Regions from separate parts of the Paenibacillus sp. fava2 genome, predicted to be linked through region 2. Evidence: riboswitches for the same ligand, from Rfam matches in the RefSeq annotation. Region 2 holds a riboswitch; each other region holds the start of a gene.
The links. A riboswitch is a leader RNA that binds a small molecule or an ion and turns the genes downstream of it on or off. The one in region 2 is predicted to bind cyclic di-AMP.
Positions count from the first base shown of each region.

Region 1: another riboswitch for cyclic di-AMP. It lies ahead of AC4G46_RS00500 (C40 family peptidase); the one in region 2 lies ahead of AC4G46_RS02685 (hypothetical protein).
Region 3: another riboswitch for cyclic di-AMP. It lies ahead of AC4G46_RS00140 (resuscitation-promoting factor); the one in region 2 lies ahead of AC4G46_RS02685 (hypothetical protein).
Region 4: another riboswitch for cyclic di-AMP. It lies ahead of AC4G46_RS17675 (APC family permease); the one in region 2 lies ahead of AC4G46_RS02685 (hypothetical protein).

Region 1 covers NZ_CM177755.1:98,524-104,103, reverse strand. Annotated here, with positions in the region: gene AC4G46_RS00505 (C40 family peptidase) at 1-424, shown strand, start outside; cyclic di-AMP (ydaO/yuaA leader) riboswitch at 807-952, shown strand; gene AC4G46_RS00500 (C40 family peptidase) at 958-1,449, shown strand; gene AC4G46_RS00495 (GNAT family N-acetyltransferase) at 1,712-2,197, shown strand; gene AC4G46_RS00490 (c-type cytochrome) at 2,323-2,679, shown strand; gene AC4G46_RS00485 (4a-hydroxytetrahydrobiopterin dehydratase) at 2,773-3,060, opposite strand; gene AC4G46_RS00480 (hypothetical protein) at 3,285-3,578, opposite strand; gene motA (flagellar motor stator protein MotA) at 3,783-4,583, shown strand; gene motB (flagellar motor protein MotB) at 4,567-5,382, shown strand; gene rluF (23S rRNA pseudouridine(2604) synthase RluF) at 5,464-5,580, opposite strand, start outside.
Region 2 covers NZ_CM177755.1:576,803-582,382, reverse strand. Annotated here, with positions in the region: gene AC4G46_RS02705 (CHAD domain-containing protein) at 111-1,022, shown strand; gene AC4G46_RS02700 (ThuA domain-containing protein) at 1,127-1,768, opposite strand; gene ytxJ (bacillithiol system redox-active protein YtxJ) at 1,990-2,316, shown strand; gene AC4G46_RS02690 (glutaredoxin family protein) at 2,313-2,552, shown strand; gene AC4G46_RS02685 (hypothetical protein) at 2,638-3,045, opposite strand; cyclic di-AMP (ydaO/yuaA leader) riboswitch at 3,151-3,349, opposite strand; gene AC4G46_RS02680 (hypothetical protein) at 3,463-3,699, opposite strand; gene AC4G46_RS02675 (TraB/GumN family protein) at 3,831-5,066, opposite strand; gene AC4G46_RS02670 (hypothetical protein) at 5,182-5,376, opposite strand; gene AC4G46_RS02665 (ABC transporter permease) at 5,413-5,580, opposite strand, start outside.
Region 3 covers NZ_CM177755.1:28,641-34,220, forward strand. Annotated here, with positions in the region: gene AC4G46_RS00130 (HD domain-containing protein) at 1-28, shown strand, start outside; gene AC4G46_RS00135 (TatD family hydrolase) at 83-853, shown strand; cyclic di-AMP (ydaO/yuaA leader) riboswitch at 1,052-1,281, shown strand; gene AC4G46_RS00140 (resuscitation-promoting factor) at 1,573-2,739, shown strand; gene rnmV (ribonuclease M5) at 2,890-3,441, shown strand; gene rsmA (16S rRNA (adenine(1518)-N(6)/adenine(1519)-N(6))-dimethyltransferase RsmA) at 3,438-4,322, shown strand; gene yabG (sporulation peptidase YabG) at 4,418-5,317, shown strand.
Region 4 covers NZ_CM177755.1:4,092,298-4,097,877, forward strand. Annotated here, with positions in the region: gene AC4G46_RS17670 (ABC transporter ATP-binding protein) at 1-188, opposite strand, end outside; gene AC4G46_RS17675 (APC family permease) at 398-2,215, opposite strand; cyclic di-AMP (ydaO/yuaA leader) riboswitch at 2,351-2,510, opposite strand; gene AC4G46_RS17680 (disulfide oxidoreductase) at 2,739-3,170, opposite strand; gene AC4G46_RS17685 (DsbA family protein) at 3,170-3,922, opposite strand; gene AC4G46_RS17690 (ATP-binding protein) at 4,015-5,580, opposite strand, start outside.

The DNA of each region.
Region 1 (5,580 bases), 480 kb from region 2:
ATTCACTATGGGCGCCACCAGCGTCTCAGCTGATTCCAAAATGGACGCAGTTATCTCCAAAACCATCGGAGTTTCATACAAAACCGGAGGTACAAGTACCTCGGGATTCGATTGTTCGGGATTCACCAAGTACGTATTCAAGAGCATCGGCCTTACCCTGCCCCGCACCTCCAAAGCACAGTACAGCATTGGAACAGCTGTTTCCAAAAGCAATCTGCGTGCCGGCGATCTTGTATTCTTCAATACGCTGGGTAACGGAGTTTCCCATGTAGGCATTTACGTCGGGAACGGCAAATTTGCACAGTCCTCCAGCTCAAAGGGTGTAAACATCAGCTCGCTGAGCCAGGCTTACTGGGCCAACCGCTACGTTGGCGCCAAACGAGTAATGAGCACAACAGCTTACCAGGCTGTTGCTTACGATTGAACTTTCCCCTCACATTTAACCTCTGACACATAATTGTAACTAAACTGGCCCGGATTTGATTATTGCCGTAATCATTCCCGGGTTTTTCCTTTTTGTTTCCTTATTCTACCTTTTACACACATCCAGGGCTTATGAAACACCCCTCTTACTAAAAATTCCAACATTGTTTCAGAAAAAGCTTACTTTCCACGTAAATTTGAGTCTTTTTAAGCAGAAATCTCTCTTAAAAAACGCAAATATTATGCACTAATATGTTTTAAGTGATTGCCAACGGCCTCTGTCTTTGCTACAATTATCGCAGTGAGCGTTTAGTAACATTTTTGTAATTAATCAACCGGGTTTTTCAAACGTTTTGTCATAATGTTCTGCCAGCTAATCCTAATCAACAGTCGTGCCGAGTTCCCTTACGAAATAAGGGAAACGGGGGAACCAATTTTTGGGTGAATTGACCTCCTATTCACAGAGGGGTCATAGGGGACCTTCAACCGAACCCTTAAGCTAACCTCGTAGGCATTTGGAAGGGGTATTTACTTTTGAAGAAGAAGTTAGCCGCCGCACTACTCAGTTTTTCTATTATGCTTACCATTGGAGCAGGAAGCGCTTTCGCGGATTCCAAAATGGATAAAGTCATCGATAAAGCCATCGGAACCAAATACGTGTCCGGCGGAGTATCGACCAACGGCTTTGATTGCTCCGGATTCACCATGTATGTCTTCGATAAGATTGGCATTAACCTGCCGCACCAGTCCGGCTCCCAGTACCAGATGGGCACTGCCATCTCCCGTGATAATCTGCGGGAAGGCGATCTTGTATTCTTCAATACAAGCGGCCGCGGTGTATCTCATGTCGGCATTTATGTTGGAGAAGGCAAATTCGCACATGCTTCAAGCTCAAAGGGTGTAACCATCAGCTCGCTGAGTGACAGCTACTACGTCAACCGCTACGTTGGCGCGAAACGGATCATGAGCACAGATGCTTACCATGCAGTTGCAACTGATGTTGAAGACAACGATGATGTTCAATAAGTAATGATTAGACAGGTGCTTTTCCAGGATTTTTGCCGAAATCTTGGAGGGCTCCTGTTTTTTTGTCTATAAAACTACTTACCCCTCCCCTAACGCATAAAACACCTTAAATCGCTTTTTTCCGCTATTTCATAAAATATTTTTTGCGGTTTGTCAAGTTTCTGCCGTCCTGCTAATTTCCTGAGTTGAACCCGCCCTGTTTTGTATATAATTAAGTATACGATATAGAAACGCGCCCCCCTGAAAGGAGGCCTGTGGCCTTATGAGCAGTTACGCTGTCACTTTTTACGTGGTGCCGATGGAGAGCAGTCATGCCGAAGATATTTGCGGATGGGATTACAGGCCGCCTTATAATATTTACGGATGGCTGCCATGGGAGCAGATGCAGGCGCTTGGCATTGAATTTGGAGATCCGCAGCTGCGTACAGAGCAGTATGTATCTGTTGTAGACGGAGAAGGGGATCTGTGCGGATTTGCGCAGCTGTTTCCGATGGAAGGCGTGGTCCGGCTGGGAATCGGCATGCGCCCCGAGCTGTGCGGGCATGGAAGGGGGCATTCCTTTATGAATGCAATCGTTCAGGCGGCCTTGGAGCGATATCCCGACCGGGAGATTGATCTGGAGGTGCTCACCTGGAATCAGCGGGCTATCCGGACATACCAGAAGTGCGGATTTACGATTACTGATACGTACGAACGCCGTACACCAAGCGGAGATAAGCCATTTTATTGCATGGTCTATAATAAATAACTCCATGCTGGGGTTGAAGCCCACAGCCGCACAATAATCGTTCATTTTTTTGACACAAACTCTATGATAACGCTTTACCTTTCTGTATAATGAAGGAAGCAGCTTACACGGAGGGGACGATGGAGATGCAGAAATGGATCATGAGCGGTTTGTTTTTTGCCGCGTGTGCTTTTGCGGTAGTGCTCTTATTCACATTGCCCGGCAAAGAGGAAGTCGCGGAAGAAAATAAGCCTACAATGCCTCAGGTTACCCTGGATGCCGCAAGTGCGGAAGCCGCTGTCAAAACCAACTGTATTTCCTGCCATGGCGATCAGCTTCAGGGCGGTGTAGGCCCAAGCCTGCAGCATGAAGGCAGCGAACGTGATGCCGAGAGCATCTACAGCATTGTGACCAAGGGACGCGGACAAATGCCATCCTTTAAGGATAAGCTGGCCCCTGAGGAGATCGCTAACGTTGCTTTATGGCTCGCAGAGAAAAAGTAGAAGATCGCATATTCATTAAAATGCCCGTACAAGGACTCCAGCTGGTCCTTTGTACGGGCGTTTTTGTGTGCAGCGGTTATATTAGACCGTGTCCTAACGTGCTTTGTCAAAGGCTTCATTGAATTCATGAGCCTGGCGGATATCAAGCGCCGCAAGGCCGCTCTCTTCTTTTGCCGATAAGCGCAGGGTGACGGTTTTGTAGTCAATCGTTATATGCGGATGATGATCAAAGGCCTCGGATATGGCGGCCACCTCATCCACAAAAGCAATGCCCTTCATATACTCGCTAAACATGTACTTGCGTACCAGCGTTTCTTGTTCCAGCTTCCAGCCCTCCAGCTTACCTATCTGCTCATGCAGCTCTTCCACTGATAATTGCAATTTGCTTCCTCCCTTACTTTATTAGCAGTAAAGTCTTTAGACGTATACTTTCTGATATTTTAAACAAAACATCCCTCAGCTTCTGAAAGTCCAAGGGATGCGCCAGGATGAAGGCTTTTTTTCGGTTTAATGTATTCTGAAATCCCGGCAAATAGCACTCGTCAGCTCAATTTTACCATGGCTGCATGGAGAGGGGCAAACCCGGGCCCATTGCTGCTGCCCCGCTAGACAAGTACTACCGAGGCCAAATCTTCCTCACCAAGCAGAATGTTGATCCTGTGGGTCTCTTTGTCATAGATGACAACTCCGCTGCCCACATGAATTACAGGCTCATTGCCGAGCCCGTAAAACAGATCCTCGGCCAGGGCTTCCCAAACCTCAAGCTTGGATTCCTGCGGCAGCTCCTGCCACTCGTCAGGTTCCATCTCAAAAAATTCATAACCGTCTGAAATACGGCTGACGGCCTCCGTCAGTTCCTTCAAAATTTCACTGTAATCTCTGCCGTGCTTAACACCCACGTCTATCACTCCGTTTTCTTCACAGATGAATAATAACTTACCCTATCCATTATAGCCGAAAAAATGACTTCACAAAAAAGGGAATGCTGTCGATAAATAAGAATATACGTGATTTCATTCCACACAGGGTGTCCCGCTGCTTTTCAAGGATGATACAAGCGGCTGTGACGGATCACTTTTTAATTCTCATGGACGAGGTGCATAATGGAAATTTCAACATTACTTGGTTTGATTTTTGGTCTGGTTGCTTTTCTTGGCGGGATGGTGCTGAAGCATGCCCCGCTCACAAGCTTAAATAACCCTGCGGCTTATGTCATCATTCTCCTGGGTACCGTAGCCTCCGTCTTTGTGGCCTTCCCGATGGCGGAGCTCAAGACAATCCCCAAGCTGTTCAAGCTGCTCTTCATTCAGCAAAAGATGGTCAAGAAATCCGATTTGATCACCACGTTCATGGAATGGGCATCCATTACCCGGCGTGAAGGACTGCTGGCACTGGAATCGAAGGTTGATGAAATTGAAGATGATTTCCTCAGAAACGGTATGCGTATGATCATCGACGGCAACGATCAGGAGTTTGTCCGTGATGTATTAATGGAAGATATTCATGCAACTGAAGACAGACATAAAGCCGGTGCCCTGATCTTCTCCCAGGCAGGCATGTATGCCCCTACGCTTGGGGTACTCGGAGCGGTTGTCGGACTGATCGCCGCCCTTGCGGATATGAGTGATATGGATGTGCTCGCCCACGCGATTGCAGGGGCGTTTATTGCTACACTGCTCGGTATTTTTACCGGTTATGTAATGTGGCATCCAATGGCCAACAAGCTTAAACGTATCTCCAAAAAAGAAATCCAGCTCAGGCTGATGATGGTGGAGGGGCTGCTGTCCATCCAGTCCGGGGTCTCAACCATTGCGATCAACCAGAAGCTGTCTGTCTTCCTTACACCGTCGGAGCGTGCCAAGCTGAGCGCAAAGGAGGGCGGCTTGAGTGAGCAAAAAGACTAGGCATGAAGAGCACGAAGAGCATGCCGATGAATCCTGGCTATTGCCCTATTCTGACTTGATGACGCTGCTGGTCGCCTTGTTCCTTGTTATGTACGCTATGAGCGCCACTGATGCCAAGAAGTTCGAGGAGATGAGCCAGGCTTTCAGCTCCGCACTGAACGGCGGTACAGGTATTCTCGACCAGCGGGCTGCTTCGCCCACACAATCACAGCTGGATCAGGGCAAACACGATAAGATGGATAATGTGGTTGCTCCCAATACAGGCGAATCCGAAATTGCCAAGCTGCGCAAGCAGGAGCAAGAGGAACTGGAGAAGCTAAAGAAGCAGTTTGACCAGTATATCGAGAAAAACGGGCTTACCGATCTGCTCAGCACCAAGCTGAATCAGTCACAGCTGATGATCACAATCAGTGACAACGCCCTGTTTGCTTCAGGTGAGGCCGATGTTAAGGATGAATCCCGTCAGCTTGCCAAATCGATTTCCAGTATGCTGCAGCAGTTTCCTGATTATAATGTACTCGTACAGGGGCATACCGACAACGTCCCGATTTCCAACAGCAGCTATTCATCCAACTGGGATCTTAGCGTAGACCGGGCCCTTCATTTCATGAAGATCCTCCTGCTGAACCCGAACCTGGACCCGGTAAAATTCAGCCCGATCGGCTACGGTGAATATCATCCGATCGCTGATAACTCCACGGCTGCCGGACGGGCCAAAAACCGCCGCGTGGAAGTCTCCATTCTCCGGAAATACACCGAATCAGCGGATACTACAAGCGTTGCTCCTCCTGCTCAATAAACGGGACTCCGCAAAGAATAAAGAGCAAAGAGCTGCCTCCCGGGATACCCGGGAAAGCAGCTCTTTCTTTGTAATGGCTGGCTATTGCAGCTCATAGCTGAGCATAGCCCCCAGCTCCTGTTTCTCCTGTATGGTCAGATCACGCCATTCCCCTGTCTTGAGCGCGCCCAGATGAATATTCATTATGCGGATACGCTG
Region 2 (5,580 bases):
CCGCTCCGGCAACCGTTATCCTTATATCAAGGAAGAAGGTCCCAGCATTAGAACGAGGCTGTGCCAAAGCTCATGCAACAGCAATACACAACGTATAGGAGTGATGCCGCATGACCGTAGACCAACTGGCAAAGGACAAGCAGACGAATAAAACCCGGCAGTGGGAACAGGCGATGATCAAGCTGTATGTGAATTTCCGCGATTACAGCAAGGATGCGCTCAAAGACTTCGGCGAGGAGGATATTCACCAGGCGAGAGTGAACAGCCGCAAGCTGCTGACCCTGCTGTCGATCCTTGATCCTGACCATTCTGCCGCCGGAGAGCTATACTCCAATTTCAAAAAAGCCCAGAAGCGGCTCGGTAAAGTCCGGGATGCTGACGTGTTAATTGAATCGTTCAAGGAACGGCGCAAAGTGGCCAAGAAGGACGGCGATGACAAGACTGCCGGGCTGCTGAAGGCTGTCATCAAACACCAGAAGGATCAGCGCAAAAAGTACCGCAAAAAGCTGGAAGCCGAGCTTCCGCAGCTGGCTGGGAAGGAACTGGACGGCTTGTGGAACGATTTTTTGGCTGGACCGCTGGAGTCCCTGGTCTTGAAAAAGGATGCCAACGTCGTTATGCGCGAGCTTGAGGTTGCCTTCGATCAGAAGAAAAAAACCTGCAAGGCACTGTTCAAGGGACCGGATGCCGTATCGGCTGAAGCCTTTGAAGCGCTGCATGACCTGAGGATTACCGCCAAGGAGCTGCGCTACACCGCAAATGCCGCCTCTTTTGCACTCAATCAGAAATTCCATACCCATGAGGATTACTACAAGAACATCCAGGAGCAGCTTGGCATCATTAACGATAAACGGGTCTGGCTGGATACGCTGCAGTCCATTGGACGCGACGAGCTGGGCGTAGGCAAAAAAACCTGGAGCGCCTTCACCGACAGCCTGAAGAACGAAGTGCTGGAAGCGCTATATCATAACGAGGTTGTACCGGTTGCCGGGAAGCCCCGGACAGATTCCGGCGAAGCTTAATAATCCGTCCCTTATAAAAGAAGCGGGAAGCGCATGATTAACATGCCGCTTCCCGCTTTTCACTTTACCCGGCAGCCCTGCTGCTTCAGGCCACTCCAGCCGGATTACAGCTGCCTGGCTGCCCATAAGGCGCTTCTGCTGATCAGTCTGCGGAACGGTTCGATGGAGAAGGACGGCAAGTGATGCCCCGGCATCAGGTAGACAACCCGGCCAAGCCCGAATTCGTGGCACCAGGCCGCCTGCCGCATTGCTCCCCCGTGCAGATACTCTGCCAGAATAGTAGTCTCGAAGTACGGCTGCATGTCAAAATAATACGGCTCGTCCTCAATCTCAAAATCTTCGATCCCCTGGACAATCGGATGCTCCCGTACCGCCGCAGGTATATTGATTCCGAGCGCTGTATAGGCAGGGTGATGGGTAAAGTGCCCGCCCAGCATCACTCCAAGCTCCTGATTTCGCTGCATGGAAATACCGTTATGAACCACCAGCAGGCCGCCGCCCCCGGCGACGTAAGACAGCAATGCGCCGCTATGGGCCGGAGCAATTTTGTGATCAGAAAACTCAGCGTAAGACACAACCAGCGGATAGTCAGCCAGTGTCTGCGGGTTCAGCAGCCCGAAATCCTCGGAAGGCTCAACCGTAAATGCAGGCGACAAAATCTCTTGAAACGCCTGGTCCACTCCGGCAAAAGGATGATATTTCACTTCGCTGTAGCTGCCCAGTGCAAGGGCTTTCAGTTCCGGCATCAGAATATACACCTCTTTCATATCAGGTCTGTTCGGCTATTAGGCCTGTCTTTCTCACCTTAGCATGGCCCCCGGGTTTTTACAACGTTCCGGACATCCACCCGGGAAAAAGCCTTTTTGCTTTAATTTTGAACTATGCTACAATCATAGTTACAGGTTAACAGCTATTCTTAACCGGCAGTACCCCATACTAATCTTGTATCCCAGGAGGTCGATATTCGATGTCTATTCAACAGCTGCATACTTCTGATGAATTGCACCAATATGTCGGGCAACCCGGCAAAAAACTGCTTTTCAAGCACAGCACAACCTGCCCGATCAGCGCCAAAGCGCATGAGGAGTTCCAGGCTTATGTCCAAAGCTCGGATACGCCTGCAGCGATTGTCCATGTCATTGAGGACCGTCCGGTCTCCAATCAGATCGCCGAAGAATTCGGCATCAAGCATGAATCCCCGCAGATTTTCCTGCTGGACGGCAGCGAAGTGAGCTGGAACACCTCCCACTGGAAAATCACCCGCAGTGCCATCAAGGAGGCCGTTGAGCAATGAGCCAGCCGGTAATTGTCTATTCCACCGCAGGCTGCAGTGACTGCAATCAGGTCAAGCAGCTGCTCACCAGTCAGGGTATTCCTTTTGAGGTACGCGACATTATGGCCAGCGCAGTCTATCAGGAGGAAGTCGAAAAGCTCGGTTTTATGGGTATCCCTGTAACGGTATCCGGCGACCGTGCTGTTAAAGGCTTCAACCTGCCTGAGCTTCAGGAACTGATTGCCGCCGCCAGATAACAGCCTATTGGCCGCAGTATAAATAAAAAGGTATTCCCTGGTCCGAAGCCCGGGGAATACCTTTTTTGTGCCTGCCGGTGTATCTTTATTCGCATTCTGCAGCCAGATGGCCGACCTGCCCGCTGTGGCTGTAGATGACATTGTCTGCCCCCAGCCCTTTATAGACTAACCTCGGTCTCATGGAGGTAGTAATTACGGAAATCGGCCCGCTCGTCCACGTGCGGCACATTTGCACATAACGGCAGCATAAAGCGACACTGCTCTCGAACAGATAGATCCGGCCTACCGGAAACGGCGGTCTGAGCCAGGTGTTCAGAAGCCGGGTATCCACCTCAAAAATCTTCTCAACCCCCAGCTCCGCCAGCCGCTGCTTCTCGGCCGGATTATTGGCAAGCCCGGCAAATCTGCAGCCCTTCATTTGAAGCAGCTTGATAAATTGCTCTCCCGCCTTTGTCGGCGCACAGATGAGCACATATTCTTCCTGAACGTCCATTTCCGTCTCCCCTTTCCCCTCATCTCTATCTGTACAGATCTATAAAAGCACAGCAAAAAACCACAAAGGATTCCCTTTGTGGTCCAGTTAACGGTCACAATGCGCTGATCCTCTCTGCAATACGCTTACGAGGTTAGCTGCCGGATTCGGGCGTTGAGAGTCGCCCTACCTGTCCGCTGCATTGAGATTTCGCACTTCACGCAGCTGCCAGGATTCACCCCATAACCGGCCGGTCTGCTTGCACCCTGACTCCGGTTGTTGGTTCCCCCGCTTTCCGTAGACGGAAATTAAGCGGATATTCTATTTAATTGGGGTTAAACAGATGTATCATACCTTTAAGAGCATCCGCTTGTAAATCGCCAAACCGGGCGGAATAACCTCCGGGAAGGGAAGAAACCTCCTGAATAGCGCTTTCTTTCATCTTTTTCTCTTCAGTTCTTTAAATTGCTTCGATTTCTTCCCTTTGCTGCTGCTATTTTTACTGCTCTTGGCAAACCGCAGGAAAGCCATCAGACAGCCAAGAATGCCCAAGCCCAGCAGTAGCGTCTGCAGCGCTCCCAGCAGTGTGCTCCCTTCCGGCTGCAGCAGGCTGCTGGCTATAATCAGCAGGACGGAGACAGCGACCAGTACAGGTGTTTTTAGATTAATGTTCAAGATTACCACTCCTTAGTACAAAGGTACACTATTGCCGGCCGGATCACCAGTCCCCGGCAGATTAAGCCATTTACGCCAAATAAAAAAGGGTATCAGTCCTGTCAGGACGACACCCGTTTCTATTCTTGCCTCTATTTCCGGACTACTGTATATCCCTTATCCTGCAGCAGCTTCACAATGCCATGCTCGCCCAGATAATGTGCCGCGCCGACCACGATGAAATACTCCTCGTTTTTACCGTTTTTGAGATATCCTTCAATCTTGTCGGCCATACCGATATTGCGGTCAACCAGCATTGCCTTGTAGTATTCCGCATTCCCGGCAAAGCTGTTGGTCAGCTGCAGCAGCAGCTCATCATCACCTGATTTCCAGATCTCAGCCATCACATCGATGCTATCATCAATCACATCGTAGTTTTCGATCGCCGCGAGCAGGTTAGCCTCCTGCAGCTCTTTGGAGAAGTTGTTGAACATGCCCAGCTGGGATTCGTAGGATTCCAGCTCTACAATCGGAAGTTTACGCTCAATTGCCTTCTGTATAAAGTACAAGTCGATTCCGGAGGAAGCCTCGTAGCCGGCCGTCGCTGATTTCAGGCTGCTGAGCGTTGTTTCCGCTACCCATGGCTTGAATTTATCCAGTGCATTTGCCTGAAGACCTGCCTCCTTCAGCACCACGCCAAGCTTGGCATACGTCTCACCGGAGATATGATCCTTCAGTGTAGTGCCATCCTGGTACATCCCCATGTCCAGAACCAGCTTCTGCTGTGCTTCATCTGCTGCTTTGCTGATGTCGATTTCTACACCAAGGTAATCGGCTTCGGCAAAAGCTTCTTCAAACTCCGGGCTCAGCGGGTAGAAGCTGTCATCAGCAATATGCATGGAACCGACCAGATACACGGTATTGCCGTTGCTTTCGACTTCCCACATGAAGCCGCGGCCGCCTGCAGTATTTACTGCGGTCTGGCTGGCTCCAGCTGCAGTCTTGGTCTGCAGAATAACAGTACGGGTCTGCGCATCCCAGCTGACCTCGTAACCTGCGGCATCGCCGAGAACCCGGACAGGTGCATAGGTCACACCGTTGATTACCGTCAGCTTGCTTTTTAATGTTACGGCTTTGCCGTCAATGATTGCATAGATGGTGTCCCCAGCCGCATTCTGCAGCTTCGCATCCATAGCCTCGAGCGTAGCTCTAAGGGGAACAAGCATTGTACCCTGATTGTTGACCGGTGATCCTGTCTTGTATTCTACGGTCTGGTTATCCACCTTTACCGCCGGCTGCTGCGGAGCAGCCAGAGCCGGGGCTGCTGCCCCGGTAAGCAGTCCTGCGGAAAGAGTAAGAGAGAATAGCATTTGCTTCCAATTTTTCATCAATGTTGTCTCCTTCAGCTTATATAGTCTACTAATGAACACAATATAATTAAGCAAAATCAGGAGGCTTGAGACACTTTACTATAAAGTTTCCAGGATAAGTACAGGATGACCGTTACGCTCTGCTTCTGCGTTCCTTTGCCAGCCCCCACAGCATAACCAAGACTGCTGCCCCGCTTAGGCCTACGGTCAGCCCCTGGATGAAGTCACGCACCGGGGAACCGCCTGTATCGATTACAAGACCAAACATAATCATGTTAAAAGCACATACTGCAAGAAAAAGAATGTTCTGATTTTTTTTGTTCATCATGTTGGGTTGCTCCTCTTATTTTTAATTTTTGTATGATTAGATTTTGTAAGCCTTCATTGCTTTTCTGATTTCCTTGATGCTCGGGCGTTTGCCGTACATCAGGACGCCTGTGCGGTAGATCTTCGCCGCCAGCCAGCCGAACGCAAAGGTAGTTGCCAGCAGGATAACCAGTGAAACGATGATCTCCCAGAAAGCGACCTGGCC
Region 3 (5,580 bases), 550 kb from region 2:
CTCGATCGCAGAGATTTTTGCAAAATAATACAAAAAAAGTTGGCATTCATCATAGAAATGAAGACAGAAAGGAAGCTGTATAATGCGTCTATTTGACACACACACCCATCTGGATGCTCCACAATTCGACGAAGACCGCGAGGAAGTGATCTCCCGAGCAAGGGAAGCCGGAGTAACGAAGATGATTAATATCGGTTTTAACCGTGAGACGATCCCGACCACCATGAAGCTGGCCGAGACCTATGATTATATTTATGCAGCCGTCGGATGGCATCCCGTTGATGCAATTGACATGAAGGAAGGGGATCTCGAGTGGATTGCTTCGCTGTGCAGTCATCCCAAAGTGGTGGCCATCGGGGAAATCGGTCTGGATTATTACTGGGATACTTCACCGAAAGAGGTACAGCATGAGGTGCTGCGCAAGCAGATCGGGCTGGCCCGTGAGCTGAACATGCCAATCTGTATTCATAACCGTGATGCCCATGAGGATGTGGTGCGGATTCTGCGGGAAGAGAAGGCGAATGAGGTGGGCGGTGTCATGCACTCTTTCTCCGGCAGCTGGGAAACGGCAAAAATGTGCCTCGATCTGGGCTTCCATCTGGGCTTCGGCGGACCGGTCACCTTCAAGAATGCTAGGGTGCCCAAAGAGGTGCTGGCGAAGACACCGCTAGATCGCCTGCTGATCGAAACTGACTCCCCTTATCTGACTCCGCACCCCTTCAGAGGCAAGCGGAATGAGAGCAGTTATGTAAAATTAGTTGCAGAAGCTGCGGCGGAAATAAAAGGGATTGATTTACAGGAATTAGCGGAAATTACGTATACGAACGCACTGGTACGATTTGGTATTGTCTGAAATCGGGAGTAAAAGCGGTGAAAAAAGAAGTATAACCGATATATTAAATCTTTTTAAACTCAAAATGGGCGAATATTACAATATTTTAATCATTTTTTTGCGTAAACGTGGTTGAACCGTCCTTTACAACATGCATCAAAACAGGATATCATCTTTTCAGTGCAGTGAGCTGTTGTTACTGTGACAGTCACTGATTCATGGATCGTCTCGCTGAGTCTCCGTATGGAGAACGGGGGAACCAATAATGCACTGCCGCATGGGCGTACATAGAGTACAACACAAGAAATGCCGCAGACTTTATTTGATTTCTTCACGTGGTCTTTGGGGTGAATTTGAGGGCAACCGCCGTGAGCGGGTGACCTGAAATAGGGCGTCTCTCTTATGCCCGAACCCGACAGCTAACCCCGTAAGCGCAAGTAAGAGAGGAAACCTCGTGCATACACATTCCCGCGTATTCTAACATCCGGAGAAGCCACGAAAGAGTCCTCTATAGAACTCTTTTGGGCTTTTTTTGTTATGAATAATGCGGCTGTCCCCAGCATACTGTTATATAACAGGTTCTGGGAGTCATTATGCCGGGCAGGCGATCCATGAGCAGGAAACGCTTAAGATATGCGGGCGTATCCTGTTGCAATCTCAAACTTAGTTTCGTCAGATATGATTCAGTCAACTTTGATATACTATTTGGACGACGGGGCTATGTAAGGAGGATGGAGAGAATGGGCGTATTCCAACCAGAAGTATCCCATGATTCGCAATCATCCAGCAGGTCATTCGCATTACGGCTCAAGCAAGTGAATCCTCGCGTACTTTCACTTGCAGGTGCGGTATCCATTGTTATCGCACTGTTAATTCTGCTGTACGTACACGGCCAAGGTAATAAAGTAATCAACTTAGTAATAGACGGAGAAGTGCTGACGCTCGAAACGCGTGAGGCGCTGCTTAGCGACGTGCTGGCCAAAGAACAGATTACGCTTACGCCGCATGACGTAGTATCGATAGGTCTTAGCGATGAAATACAGGACGGAGACCGTGTTACCATTACCCGTGCGCAGAAGCTTACGCTTACTGCAGACGGCGCAACCAAGACGCTGTATACCACCGAGGATTCACTCGGGGACGCTATTACCAAGCTGGGCTACAGCCTGGATGGCGACGACAAGATTTTCCCTTCGCTAGACACCGCAGTTACACCTGACATGAAAGTCAAGATTGTCCGTATTACCAAGCAAACGGTACAGCAGACGGTAAGTTTGCCTTTCAAAGTCATCAAAACCGCAGATCCCTCCCTGTATAAGGGAGACGTAAGAGTTGCACAGGCAGGCAAGCCGGGAGCCATCATCCAGCATTACCAGAAGATCTATCAGGATGGTGAGCTGGTCTCGAAGACCCTGATCGGCAAGGAAGTGCAGACCGTTACCAAAGACAAGATCATTGCCGTTGGTATCAAGAAGCTTCCGACACCTGTTGTTGCTGCAGCAACCCCAACCAAAACCAAAACAACAACTACCTCCAGTTCTGCTAAAAAAGTAGCGGCAACAACCAACGTCGTGCACAAGGCAGGCGTAGACTTTGAATATAAGAAAATGATCAAGAATGTGTCGATGACAGCTTATTCTTCTGAAGAACCGGGCATCGGAACAAAGACGGCTTCCGGAACACGCGTAACTGAAGGCCGTACCATTGCTGTTGATCCGGATGTAATACCTATCGGCTGGTGGGTGTACATTGAGGGATTGGGTTTCCGCCGTGCAGAGGATACAGGCGGTGCCATTAAAGGCAACAAGATCGATGTTTACTACGATTCATTAAGCCATGCCCGTAATTTCGGACGGAAGTCCCGGACGGTATACGTAATTGGACCAGTGAAGCCGGAGTTGAATTAAGGCGGCAGTTTTTGCAAATTAGCGGTTTATACGATATAGTGAGGGTAGCACTTTATGAACGGGCTAGCTCATCACTTATACATTCTTTAGCCAAAAAGAAGGGGAGCGAATCCTCTTCTTTTTGTGTTGTAAGGGAAGGAGATCATCGCGATGATCAAAGAATTAATTGTAGTGGAAGGCAAAAGTGATACGGTAGCCGTCAAGCGGGCGGTGGAGGCCGATACAATAGAGACGGGCGGTTCTGCAGTTGACCGCAAGGTGATTGCCAAAATTGCGCTGGCTATGGAACGCAGGGGAGTCATCATCCTGACCGATCCCGACCATGCCGGTGAGCGCATACGCAAGATTGTCTCGTCCAAGGTTCCGGGCTGCAAGCATGCCTTTATTCCGGAGAAGGATGCAACCCGCAAAGGCGATATTGGAGTGGAAAATGCCTCGCCTGAGGCGATCCGCCATGCGCTGGCCAATGTGCATACCTCTTTTGAGGGTGCACCTGCGCTGATTGGCCTGGACGAGCTTATGGCGGCAGGGATGCTGGTGCATCCCAGAGCGGCTGAGCGGAGAATGGCGCTCGGCAATGCGCTCGGTATCGGCTACTGCAACGGCAAGCAGCTGTATAAACGGCTGGCGATGTTTGGGATTACCCGGGAGGAGTTTCAGGCGGCACTTACGCAAATTGATCAGGGAGGCATCACCATATGAGCGGACATGACCATATCTCGTCCCCGACACGGACAAAGGAAATTATTCAGCGGTACGGATTCTCGTTTAAAAAAAGCCTGGGCCAGAACTTTCTGATTGATCAGAACATTCTGGACAAAATTGTCGATGCAGCCGGACTCACCGCCTCTTCAGGAGCCCTGGAGATCGGGCCTGGCATCGGGGCGCTTACGGAGCGGCTTGCACTGGAGGCAGGCGCCGTCACTGCGGTGGAAATTGACCGTAGGCTGATCCCGATCCTCCGCGACGTGCTGGCGGCTTACCCGCATGTCAAAGTACGCAATGACGACGTATTGAAGGTGAATCTGCAGGAGCTGTTCGCTGAGGATTTTGCCGCGGTAGATAAGGTAAGTGTTGTAGCTAATCTGCCTTACTATGTAACCACACCTATACTCATGAAGCTGCTGGAAGAGAAGCTGCCGCTTGATAATATTGTTGTCATGATCCAGAAGGAGGTTGCTGAACGTATGGCGGCCTCTCCGGGCGGCAAGGAATACGGCAGCCTCAGCATAGCAGTCCAATACTACAGCGAGCCTGAACTGGTCTGCATTGTGCCGCGCACGGTGTTTATTCCGCAGCCGAATGTGGAATCTGCGGTAATCCGCCTGAAGGTGCGGGAACAGCCGCCGGTTGAAGTGGAGGATGAGAAGCACTTTTTTGAGGTGGTGCAGGCTGCATTCACGCAGCGGCGCAAGACGATTGCCAACAACCTGAAGGCCCGCTTCTTCCCCGGTGAAGGGCGTGAACGCCTTGAGGCGCTGCTCGCTGAAGCGGGAATTGAACCCAGCCGGCGCGGGGAGACGCTGAGCATTGCCGAGTATGCGCGGCTGAGCGCAGTACTGCTGGCAGCCGGAGTTAAATAGCATCAGGGGCGGGAATATCTAATTTCCGAAAATAAGCCGGTTTATGAACCAACCGGGGCCTTTGCCCATACGATGGGGGTAGAGGTGGTGTTGTAATGAATTTAGGAGATTTGGTCGTTCGTAAATCATATGGCGGAGATGTGACCTTCCGGGTAGAAAATATAGTACAGAATGCAGCCGTCATCAAAGGTACGGAATTTCGCCTGCTTGCAGATTCCCCCTTGGATGACCTGATCCAGGTGCCGCCCACCCGTATCACAGAACGCGGCCAGCAGGCGCAGATCAAAGCTACCGAGTCTTTGACCAAGCTGCGAAGGGACCGCCAGGAGCAGAGCCAGCGGAGCGGGGAGAGCGCTGCTGCCGGCTGGCCCCAGACGCCCAAAGAAACGGCCTATTTTGAGGTGCCTGGCAAAGTGCTGCACCTGGACGGGGATCAGCTTTATCTGCGGAAAAGCCTGAGCCTCTACGAACAGCTGCGGATTCCGGCTGAAGGGCATCATGTGCATGAATCCAAAATGGCAGAGACGCTCTACCGGCTGCTGCCGCGCGTCCGTCCGGATATTGTGGTCATCACAGGCCATGACGGTGTGCTGAAGCAGCCCCATACTTATGATCTTTACAGCCTGGCCAGCTACAAGAATTCACAGAACTTTGTGGCGGCAATTCAGGCTGCGCGTGAGTATGAACGTAACTTTGACGCCCTGACAATCGTGGCCGGGGCATGCCAGTCCCACTTTGAGGCACTTCTAGGGACAGGGGCCAACTTTGCCAGCTCCCCGGGAAGAATACTGATCCACGCCCTGGACCCTGTGTATATCGCAGCCAAGGCAGCTTTCACCTCGGTCCGTGAGACAGTGAACCTGGGGGATGTGCTGGGCCATACGATTAGCGGAAGCATGGGAATAGGCGGTATTGAGACCAGGGGGAGCTTCCGGATCGGTATGCCGCGGCTGCAGAACCTGTCTACACTAAAGGTAACACCGTCGGCCATATAGTACTTATCTCCATAATTGGAGAATGACCGGGACATAAGAGGGGAAGGATAGTCATTAGGGCTATCCTTCTTCTTTTTTATGTGTTTGGGGGCAAAGAAATGAATGCATATCTAAAAGTAAGATTGCCGCTAACAATTAAGTTATAACAGCAATCTACTCTCTCAAAAAAATTCCGTTGACAACTATTTTAGCATCATCTATAATTAATTATTTGTTTTGACAAAGTTTGTGAAAAGTTGTATAATGGGACAAGGAAAGAGGTG
Region 4 (5,580 bases), 3.5 Mb from region 2:
AGCATCACACTTCCGCTCTTCGGCTTCATAATCCGCGCCATTGTTTTGAGGATTGTAGACTTTCCGGAGCCATTAGCTCCAACCAGCGCTGTAATTTTTCCTGTCGGCAGTGACAGGTTCAGACCTTTGACAATCGTTGCTTCGGCATACCCGATACTTAGCTGTTCTGTGTTTAAACGTTCTGACATAATCTCCACTCCTTAATAGTTATTCTATGTATGACTTCAGCGGCGTTAAGCACATGGGTCCGGGGTTTAAGTGACTGATATTGTTTATCACTCAACTGATAGTGGTTCTCAATTATCATTATCGCAAATATATGAAAGTTGTACAAGCATTCACAAAAAAAGGCTGCCCCCGTTGTAAACGGAAGCAGCCGCTTCATCATGTCACCTGACTATTTGTGCAAATGATAAGGAACTGTTGCTACTACGATATCCTTTTGGTTCATCAGATAAGAACGGATGAACAGGCTGGTCTGATTATGCAGGATGGCCTGCCACCAGTGCTTCGTAATAAATTGCGGAATCAGTACCGTGATATGGTCTGTTGAAGCGGTCTTCCACTCCACTGTATCAATAAACTTGACCAGCGGGCGGATGATGCTCCGGTACCGGGAACGGAGGACGATCAGGCGCACGCCAGGATTCCATTCCTCCCACTTCTGCTCCATTTTGTGAATCTCTTCTTCGTCAAAGCCTACATATACAGCTACCACATTGTCCGTCAGGGATTTGGCATAGCTGATGGAATGCAATACAGCACGGGTAACACCGGCTACAGGGACTACTACTGTACTGCCCTTAATGCAAGGCTTGTCGGTCGAAGGGCAGATCCGCAGCTGGTCAGCGGTATTAAGATAATGGCGGTGAATCCGGTGGAATACCAGCATTACAACCGGCAGGAAGATAAAGGCCATCCATACGCTGGAGAACTTCGTAATAATAAAGATCAGCGTAATGGTGAGCGTGGTCAGCATACCGACCGTATTCACAGCAAACTTGCTCTGCCAGCCCTTCGGTCTGGTTTTGTACCAGTGCACCATCATTCCAAGCTGGGATAAGGTGAACGGGATAAACACACCGACAGCATACAGCGGGATCAGTCCTTCCGTATTCCCGTGAAATGCAGCTACCAGCACTGCCGACAGCACTCCGAGGAAAATAATACCGTTAGAAAAACCCAGCCGGTCTCCGCGGACCATGAAGGCATGTGGCAAATATTTATCTTTGGCAAACATAAAAGCGAGCAGCGGGAACGCCGAGTAGGCAGTATTTGCTGCAAGGAACAGGATGACAGCTGTGATCCCTTGAATGAAGAAGTACAAACCGCCGCGGCCAAAGGTCGACTCGGCAATTTGGGAAACTACTGTGGCTTTTTCATCCGGGGTAACACCGTACCAGTAAGCCAGCAGAGTAATGCCTGTAAACATTACACCAAGGATCAATCCCATCATCATCAGGGTTTTGGCGGCATTTTTTTCCGCAGGAGCCTTGAAGTTAGGAATGGCATTAGATACCGCCTCTACCCCGGTCAAGGCCGAACAGCCGGAGCTGAACGCCTTCAGCAGCAGGAACAGGCTGACATTGGATACTGCCGAGCCAATTTCAGGTACACTGGCATGGGCCCCGCCTGTCAGGTATTTGAACACCCCTGCAACTATCAGGAAAAAGATCGAGCCAACGAACAAATATACCGGGATTGCGATAAAAGAAGCAGACTCCGTAACCCCGCGCAAATTGACAATAGTAAGCAATATAATGACGGACACTGCAATAAGCACCGAATGATCATGTAAACTTGGAAAAGCCGACGTAATCGCGTCCGTGCCCGCCGAGGCGCTAACCGCAACGGTAAGAATGTAATCAACCAATAAAGATCCGCCGGCTAACAGGCCGGTAGGAACGCCCAGATTGCTTTTGGCTACGATGTAGGCCCCTCCGCCTTGCGGATAGGCAAAGATCGTCTGCCGGTAGGACAAAATGAGTATGGCCAGCAGGCCCAATACGGCAAGCGCGATTGGCAGTGAGTACCAGATGGCAGTAAAGCCTGCAGCCACAAGTACCAGGAGAATTTGTTCCGTTCCGTAGGCTACAGACGAGAGCGCATCAGAAGACAGGACAGCCAGTGCTTTCACCTTGGATAACTTTTCATGATCGAGTTCGTTCGACTTCATCGGACGTCCGATCAATAGTCGTTTTACCTTGCTTACCATTGTTGTAACAGTTCCTCTCTTTGTTAGTTGAACCGGTTATACCGTGCGCTGTTTTCATCGTTTTCATAGGTGGATTTTCATAAATGCAGGCACAAAAATAAGCATACGGAAATGATCCGCATGCCATGAGCATGGTCATTATCCCACCTTTGCTTACGAGGTTAGCTGGCGGATTCGGACTGTGGAAAGCCCTACGGTTACAGCCTTTTTGGCCTGTTTCCGATTCACCCCGTCGGCCGTGCGGCCGAGTTTGGTTCCCCCGATTTCCCTGCGGAAAATTCAGCGCGTATTCAACTTCTCACAAGGCTTAATGATAGTCTACAAAGCATTCCCAGTAAAGCAGTGAAACAAATGAAAAAGGAATGAAAAAACATCCAAAACACGCAATTCCATGATAAGGGATAAGTTGATCTTTCATTCTCTTGCATTATCCCTCTGTACCGTGGTTTTAGCGTGTTTTGGATGTTAATTGTGACAAAAAAATCAGGATTTTTTGATGCTCGGAATTTCGCCTGCCTGCTGCCTATTCCCCGTCTGTATCTTTACGTCCTGTCCACAATAAAACTGTAATCAGGGTAAACGCCGTAAGGGCCATCAATGGAATAGTAATGAAGCCTAAAAGATTAATATAATCCTGATTGCAGGGAACGCCAACTGTACATGGAAGCACCTTGCTCAGCGCAGGAATCTTCTGCTCAGCATAGTGGTAAATGGAGATGCTTCCGCCGATAATGCTTAACGGCAGGACGTAGGGAATAATCTTTTTATCCCCGCGGTACGTGGCAATTCCCAGCAGAAACAGCTGAGGATACATGAAGATGCGCTGGAACCAGCACAGTTTGCATGGCTCGTATTTCAGCACTTCGCTCAGGTAGAGACTGCCTGCAACAGCAACGATCGACACAAACCAGGCCAGATACAGACAATGGCGCCGGCAGAAGGCGGTGAACTTCATCACTCGGCAACCACCGCTTCGGAAGCGGCCTGAATCTGAGCGTCAATAGCCTCCATGTTGAATGGCTCGTCGACCATTACCCCATTCACAAAGAGGGTAGGAGTCGAAGAAACGCCGGAAGCCGAGGCTAGCTGAATCTCACTTTCCAGCTGGCTGTTATAGGTCTTGTCTTTAATGTCTTTGCGGAGCAGATCATAATCGATTGGCAGCTCCTCTTTCTGCGCCAATTCAACCAGGAAGTCCTCAGTCGCCCACACCTTATTCTCATCACCCTGGTTGGCATAAATAGCATCGTAGTATGTCCAGAATGCATCGCTGTTCTGATGGTAGACAGACAAGGCTGCAAGAGCAGCAGTTTTGGAGTCATCCCCGATAAAGGCCAGATTTGCAAAATATAACGCGGCCTTATCCTGATTTACATAATCCTGTACAATCTGCGGCTTAATGGCACCTGCGAACTGGGCGCAAGCCGGACATTTGTAGTCGCCGAATTCGACGATTTTGACAGGTGCATCCTCACTGCCAAGTCTAGTCATTTCACTGTAGTTGAATTCAACCGGTTCGGCTGAAGTTCCTGTTGATGAGTCTCTTGCGGCCAGCATAAATAATCCCACAAAAATAATGACAACCAGGGCGATCGTCGCAACAATCACTATCAATGTTTTCTTCTTCTGCTGTTCCATTTGCGCTACAAGCTTCTCATTTTTACTATTCTGGGGAAGAGCAGCGCTTTTACGTTTATTTTTGCCCAAGTGAGAGTTCCTTTCTGTCCTGCGGGACAATAAATTTAAATCATATAATTTAAAATTATATAATTAAACTTCTCTCTTTGGCAAACTCAAGCTTAGACAACCTCTATTTCTAACGGCTTAGTTGCCGCTTCGCTGCTCTCTCTTCCCCCGCTGTAATTCTTGTCGCCGGACTTGAGCGTAAGGCAGAATATAACCTCTGTCCCTCTCCCGGGTTCGGATTCTATCTTAATCCGGCCATTCATCAGCTCGACCAGTTTCCTGCAGATCGCAAGCCCAAGGCCTGTGCCGGAATAATGCCGGTTATGCGCCGCATCAAGCTGCGTAAAAGGCTGAAATAACAGCGGCAGCTTATCGGACGAAATGCCGATACCGGTATCTTTAATTTTAAATGTATATTCACCTTCACCGGCTTGAGTACCGCTGTATTCCACTTCTATCGACACCTCACCGCCGGGAGTGAATTTAACCGCATTCCCGATCAGATTAACCAGAATCTGGCGGATTCTCACACTGTCGCCACTTACCATTTCAGGAACATTTGCCTCAATTCCGAGCTTCAGCTCCAGCCCCTTCTCCTTGGCAGTCGCCTCGAACAGATTGGAGCATTCACCTAGCAGTGCCTTCAGCGGAAAAATTTCGTTTTGCAGCTTTAGTCCGTCGGAGTCGAGCCGAGAAAAGTCGAGCACATCATTGATTACACTGAGCAGCGCCTGACTGCTGTTGTACTGCAGCCGCAGCAGCTCCTGCAGCTCCTGATTATCAATATCCTCGGCTAAAAGCTGATTGATGCCGATAATGCCGTTCAGCGGCGTACGGATCTCGTGGCTCATGGTCGTCAGAAACTCGCTTTTCATCCGGTCAGCGCTTTCTGCCGCTTCCTTGGCGACAATCAGCTGCTGCTGGAATTGAATAAAGGCAGTAATGTCCTCAGCAACCAGATAAACCAGCTTCTGGGTGTCATGAACAAGCGGGAAAACGGTTGTGCTGCAGATCATGGTGCCGCCGTCCTTTAGACGGATTTCCAGCTCAAGCTTGGAGGAATACCCGTCCACTGCCCTGTTCACCGCTTCCTTCAGTGTAGCCTCATCCTTTGGAGTACTGAGAATGCTCTTATACTCGCTTAACTCTTCCATTTGGTAACCGGTCATATGCTGAAGTGAAGGGTTGGAGCTTATAACCTTTTTGCGGGCAGGATCAATGCACAGCACCATGTCGGGACTGGATTCGAATAAGGCCGTATAGCGCTGCTCATTAAAGCTTGCAGAGAACAGAACACGCTGCCGGTCCCTGTACAGAAGAACCAGAACCAGTGTCACAATCAATAAAAACGAGCCTCCCAACAATATGCCCAAAAGTGAATCAGGCAGCAGCGGGACAGTTCCTGTATAATTAAAAGCGCTTGTATTCGAGAACGATGCACCGTCCATGGCGGCATAGTGTGACCCGCTCAGGCACGCGGTAAGCACAAGTACAAGCAGTACTTTTTTGAGAGCGAACATATTATAAGGACCTGCGATCCAGCCAGGGTTATAGAAATAGGCGATCACCGGTACAACCAGGGCGAAGGCAAAGGAAGTGAGGATAGAGAGCAGGCTCTGCTCGTAGTCTCCGTAAAATTTCATCGACAGAATGCCGCAATAGTGCATGATCACAAGACC